DNA from 2 places in the Pseudoalteromonas sp. OANN1 genome. Region 1 is predicted to be linked to the other one. Evidence: predicted binding sites of a transcription regulator. Region 1 holds the regulator's gene; the other holds the start of a gene.
The links. The regulator NrdR, encoded in region 1, represses ribonucleotide reductase genes. The targets are predictions, from matches to a motif close to AAACACNANATNTNGTGTTT.
Positions count from the first base shown of each region.

Region 2: a site for NrdR is predicted at 1,377-1,396, ahead of nrdA (class 1a ribonucleoside-diphosphate reductase subunit alpha). Genes of this name have one in related genera too.

Region 1 covers NZ_JAMXSE010000008.1:133,029-136,174, forward strand. The annotation lists gene glyA (serine hydroxymethyltransferase) at 1-1,011, shown strand, start outside; gene nrdR (transcriptional regulator NrdR) at 1,097-1,546, shown strand; gene ribD (bifunctional diaminohydroxyphosphoribosylaminopyrimidine deaminase/5-amino-6-(5-phosphoribosylamino)uracil reductase RibD) at 1,543-2,655, shown strand; gene NH462_RS09380 (riboflavin synthase) at 2,657-3,146, shown strand, end outside.
Region 2 covers NZ_JAMXSE010000022.1:45,039-48,184, forward strand. The annotation lists gene ubiG (bifunctional 2-polyprenyl-6-hydroxyphenol methylase/3-demethylubiquinol 3-O-methyltransferase UbiG) at 1-464, shown strand, start outside; gene NH462_RS17130 (HAD-IA family hydrolase) at 461-1,108, shown strand; gene nrdA (class 1a ribonucleoside-diphosphate reductase subunit alpha) at 1,464-3,146, shown strand, end outside.

The DNA.
Region 1 (3,146 bases):
AATGCGCTATTTGGTTCGACTTACGCAAACGTTCAGCCTCACGCTGGCTCACAAGCAAACGCGGCGGTATTCCAAGCGCTACTTCAGCCACATGACACTGTGCTAGGTATGAGCCTTGCTCACGGTGGTCACTTAACGCACGGTTCACACGTAAACTTCTCTGGTAAAACGTACAATGCTATTCAGTACGGTCTAAACGAAGAAACTGGTGAAATCGATTACGCGCAAGTTGAAGCGTTAGCACTTGAGCACAAGCCAAAAATGATCATCGGTGGTTTCTCTGCGTATTCAGGTATCGTTGACTGGGCTAAGTTCCGCGAAATCGCTGATAAAGTAGGTGCTTACCTACTTGTAGATATGGCGCACGTTGCCGGTCTAGTTGCTGCTGGTATTTACCCAAGCCCAGTGCCTCATGCACACGTTGTAACAACAACAACGCACAAAACGCTAGCGGGTCCTCGTGGTGGTCTTATCATCTCTGCTTGTGATGATGAAGAAATCTACAAAAAGCTAAACTCTGCTGTATTCCCTGGTGGCCAAGGTGGTCCTCTATGTCACGTTATCGCTGCGAAAGCGGTTGCCTTCAAAGAAGCACTACAACCAGAGTTCAAGTCATACCAAGAGCAAGTGGTTAAAAATGCACAAGCTATGGTTGCGGTACTTCAGGAGCGTGGTTATAAAGTGGTTTCTGGCAAAACTGAAAACCACCTATTCCTACTTGACCTGATTGATAAAGACATCACAGGTAAAGATGCGGATGCAGCGCTTGGCCGTGCAAATATCACAGTAAACAAAAACTCTGTACCAAACGATCCACGTTCACCGTTCGTTACTTCTGGTCTACGTATCGGTTCTCCTGCGATCACTCGCCGTGGCTTTAAAGAGGCTGAGTCGAAAGAGCTTGCTGGCTGGATCTGTGACGTACTAGACAACATCAATGATGAGTCTGTACAGGCACAAGTGAAAGAAAAAGTAAAAGCAATTTGCGCTAAATTACCTGTTTACGCATAATTTCGCTCACAAAAAAGCAGTTTTTTGTTATGATTAAGGCCGCATTCAAGCGGCCTTTTTTGTTTTTGAGTCAACGAGAGCGTCTATGCATTGTCCATTCTGTACAGCCAAAGATACCAAAGTGATAGATTCACGTTTGGTTGCTTCCGGCCACCAAGTCCGTCGCCGTCGTGAGTGTATTTTATGCCACGAACGCTTTACCACTTTTGAAGGTGCAGAGCTCTTAATGCCGCGCGTAATAAAGCAAGATGGAACCAGAGAGCCTTTCAATGAAGATAAGTTACTCAATGGCATGCACCGAGCGCTGGAAAAGCGCCCCGTCAGCACAGAACAAATAGAAGAAGTGGTACACCAGATTAAATCTCAAATTCGTGGTACGGGCGAACGTGAAGTACCAAGCGACATGATTGGCGAATGTATTATGGAAGCCCTCAAAAAGCTCGATAAAGTGGCTTATGTGCGATTTGCTTCAGTATATCGCTCTTTCGAAGATATTCGTGAGTTTGGTGAGGAAATTGCGAGGTTGGGGGATTGAGCCAGTTCACAGCGCAAGATCATGATTACATGAGCCGCGCCATCACGCTTGCAAAGCGCGGTAAATACACCACAACACCCAATCCAAACGTCGGCTGTGTGATCGTAAAAGACGGTGAAATAGTCGGCGAAGGCGCACACTTAAAAGCAGGTGAAGGCCATGCTGAAGTACATGCGCTTAAGCAAGCTGGAGCTAAAGCCGCTGGTGCAACTGCCTATGTAACGCTTGAGCCATGTAGTCACTATGGCAGAACACCGCCGTGTGCTAAAGGTCTGATTGACGCAGGCGTCAGCAGAGTGGTTGCAGCTATGGTTGATCCAAACCCACAAGTTGCTGGGCGTGGATTGGCAATGTTAGAGGCCGCGGGAATTGAAACGGCTTATGGTTTGCTAGAGCCACAAGCAAGGGCGCTAAATACTGGTTTCTTGAAGCGAATGGAGTATGGGTTGCCGTTCGTGACCTGTAAGCTTGCCGCTTCTCTTGATGGCAAAACTGCATTAACCAATGGCCAGAGCAAGTGGATTACCTCAGCGGCAGCGCGCTTAGACGTACAGCGCCACCGCGCGCAAAGCTGCGTGGTCTTGACCGGAGCGGATACGGTTATGGTAGACAATGCCAGACTCAATGTTCGTGAAGAGTTTTTGCAAGACACCGATTATCCTCAACCTGAGCTACGCCAGCCGATACGTGCGATTATTGACTCACAAAATCGTCTGACACCAGATCTTGCGCTATTTAAAATTGCATCTCCAGTGATTATTTTTCGCCGTACTATTGATAATTCAGCGCAATGGCCTCATTTCGTAGAGCAAATTGTCGTGCCTGAAATCAACGGTAAGCTCGACCTAAAAGCCGTGCTCAACAAGCTGGCTGAAAAGCACTGTAATTATGTTTGGCTTGAGGCTGGCGCCACCCTTGCAGGGGTAATGCATGAACAAGGGCTAATTGATGAATATATCATCTATTTGGCACCGAAAATAATTGGCGCTGGAAAAGGGCTGTTTAACACCACACCACTGAGTGCCATGTCGCAAATACCAGAGTTAGTGTTTGGCGACGTTTGCCAAGTGGGGCCTGATCTCAAACTTATCGCGACTAAAGAGAAGTAAAATGTTTACAGGTATTATCGAAGCAACAGGAACATTAACTCAATTGCAGCTCAAGGGCGGCGATTTAATTGTTCGTGTGACCACGACATCTCTTGATATGAGCGATGTAAACTTGGGTGATAGCATTGCCACTAACGGGGTCTGCCTGACCGTAACTGAGAAGTTTCATGATGGCTTCAAAGCCGATGTTTCTAACGAAACCTTAAGTTTGACGCGTTTTGCCGAGTACCAACAAGGCCAAAAGGTAAATCTTGAAAAGGCACTGCAGCCGATTTCACGCCTAGGTGGTCATTTGGTGTCAGGTCATGTGGATGGTATTGCTGAAGTGGTTGAGATAACCGCTAATGCCAGAGCGACTGACTATTGGTTAGCCGCGCCATCATCGCTAATGAAGTATATTCCGTATAAAGGCTCGGTTGCCATTGATGGTATCAGTTTGACGGTCAATGCCGTGGAACAAAATCGCTTTAAACTGACCATAGTGCCTCACA
Region 2 (3,146 bases), on a different contig from region 1:
AAGAGCCGCTTAACGTTGCAAAGCTTCACGCATTAGAGGTCGGCGTTAACGTAGACTATCAAAAAGTGCCAGCGGAAGAATTCGCAGCCATGCACCAAAGTGAATTCGATGTAGTAACTTGCATGGAAATGCTAGAACACGTGCCAGACCCAGAATCCATTATTCGTTCAGTCGCACAGCTAGTTAAGCCTGGTGGTCATGTATTTTTTTCTACCTTAAACAAAACTACAAAAGCATATTTACTGGCTATCGTCGCCGCAGAAAAACTGCTTAAAATGGTTCCTGAAGGCACGCATGAGCATGATAAGTTTATTCGCCCTTCGACCTTAATTGATTGGGCTGAAAAGTACGACCTCAAAGTTAGAGCAGCGACAGGGATTAACTACAACCCTATCGGCAAAACATTTACCTTAACTAAAGACGTTTCAGTTAACTATATTCTACACTTTGAGAAGCTGGCATGATCCAAGCGGTACTATTTGATTTAGACGGCACCTTGCTGGATACCAGTGATGATTTGGGCGCTGCACTAAACCACGTTTTAACTGCTAATAAAATGCCTACTGTCGGCAAACAGGCATATAGCAGTGCGATTTCAAACGGCGTAGCAGCGATGTTGCAGGTAGGATTTGGTGAGTCACTAAAGCACTACGACACTAAGGTTTTACATCAGGGTGTGCTCGACTACTACCTGGAGAATTTATCAGTACATTCCCAATGCTTTGCGCAAATTGGTGAGTTATTAGCGGCACTTCTAGAAAAAGAGATTCAGGTTGGGATCATGACAAACAAGCCTGAGTTTTTAACACTTCCGCTACTAAAACAGATCCCTGAACTTGCAAAGATCGAGACAGTAGTATGCGGAGATACACTGGCGGTGGCCAAACCTCATCCCGAGCCTTTACTGTTAGTGGCGTCAAAATTGGGGGTTTCACCAGAGCAGTGTATTTATGTTGGCGATGCTGAACGAGACATTATTGCTGCAAAATCCGCAAAAATGATTAGTGCCGCAGCAATGTGGGGATTCATTCCATCTGAAGCTGAAGCTAAGTCTTGGTATGCGGATCTCTATCTTACTAACCCATTAGACACGTTATCGCATATTTAGTGTCGATAAAAAAATAAAACACCATATATTGTGTTTTTGCTATAATAGATACGAATTTGTGTAGAAAAAAATCAGTTAGAATTTTTTTTTATTTTTGCTGAAAAGCATCATCTTTTTGTTGATTTTTCTTTGTGGGCAGATAAGTGGAATGTCATAGGTTAGTGGATACTTACATAAATAAATTATCCCAAACTTATCCACAATTCTGCCCGAGTTGTTCTCTTGCAAATTCACGTCAACCCCACTATCTTGTGATCCCTAGCCACTAGGGCACCATATATAGTGGTGGTTTGCTAAACAATTTTATATTCGTGCGATATCTAAAGCGCGTTCCTAAGGAATACAGGCACATAACATGAACCAACAGCTATCTGTATGCAAAAGAAACGGTCGCAAAGAACCGTTAGATCTAGATAAGATCCATCGTGTCATTACATGGGCGGCAGAAGGCCTAGATAACGTCTCAGTTTCTCAGGTTGAATTAAAGTCACACATCCAGTTTTATGACGGTATTCGTACTGGTGATATCCACGAAACGATTATTAAAGCTGCAGCCGATCTGATCTCAAAAGAGTCTCCAGATTATCAGTATCTAGCCGCTCGTTTGGCTATTTTCCACTTGCGTAAGAAAGCCTATGGCTGTTTTGAGCCGCCGCACTTACACGACCACGTGGTAAAGCTGGTTGAAGACAAGCGCTATGATCAGCACCTTCTCACTGACTACACAAAAGCAGAGTTTGATGAGCTAAATAGCTACATCGACCATAGCCGAGATATGAACTTCAGCTATGCAGCCGTTAAGCAGTTGGAAGGTAAGTACCTTGTACAAAACCGCGTAACAGGCGAGATCTATGAAAGTGCGCAGTTCTTATATGTTCTTGTTGCTGCAAGCCTGTTTGCAAACTACCCGAAAGAAACGCGTCTAGATTACATTAAGCGATTCTACGATGCGGTTTCAACATTCAAAATTTCATTACCAACGCCAATTATGGCGGGTGTTCGTACGCCGACACGTCAGTTTAGCTCATGCGTACTGATTGAATGTGCCGATAGCCTAGATTCAATCAACGCAACTTCTTCTGCGATTGTAAAATATGTCAGTCAGCGTGCTGGTATTGGTATCAACGCTGGTCGTATTCGTGCACTAGGTAGCCCAATCAGAAATGGTGAAGCGTACCACACAGGATGTATACCGTTTTATAAGCACTTCCAAACTGCCGTTAAAAGCTGTTCTCAAGGCGGTGTGCGTGGTGGCGCAGCTACCCTATTCTACCCGCTTTGGCATCTTGAAGTTGAAAACCTATTAGTACTAAAAAATAACCGTGGTGTTGAAGAAAACCGCGTGCGTCATTTAGATTATGGCGTGCAGTTCAACAAAACCATGTATAGCCGCCTAATTAAAGACGACTATATCACGCTATTTAGTCCATCAGATGTGCCAGGTCTTTACGACGCATTCTTTGAAGATCAAGATAAATTCGAAGAACTGTATGTTAAGTACGAGCAAGATGAGTCTATTCGTAAGAAACGCATTAAAGCGATTGAATTATTCTCAATGTTTGCACAAGAGCGTGCGAGCACTGGTCGTATTTATCTACAAAACGTTGACCACTGTAATACGCACAGCCCGTTTGACTCTAAGGTTGCACCGATCCGCCAGTCAAATCTATGTCTTGAAATTGCACTACCAACGAAGCCGTTAAGCCATGTAAATGACCCTGAAGGTGAAATTGCACTTTGTACGCTTTCAGCATTTAACTTAGGTGCCATCAAGTCTCTAGATGAGCTAGAAGAGTTAGCAGAGCTGGCGGTTCGCGCACTTGATAACCTATTAGACTATCAAGACTACCCTGTTCCTGCTGCGTACAATGCGACGATGGGACGCCGTACACTGGGTATCGGTGTGATTAACTTTGCTTATTATCTTGCAAAGAACGGTGTTAAGTACTCAGACGGTAGCGCTAACGGCCTAACACACAGAACATTTGAAGCGATCCAATACTATCTGATGAAAGCATCGAATGAACTGGCAAAAGAG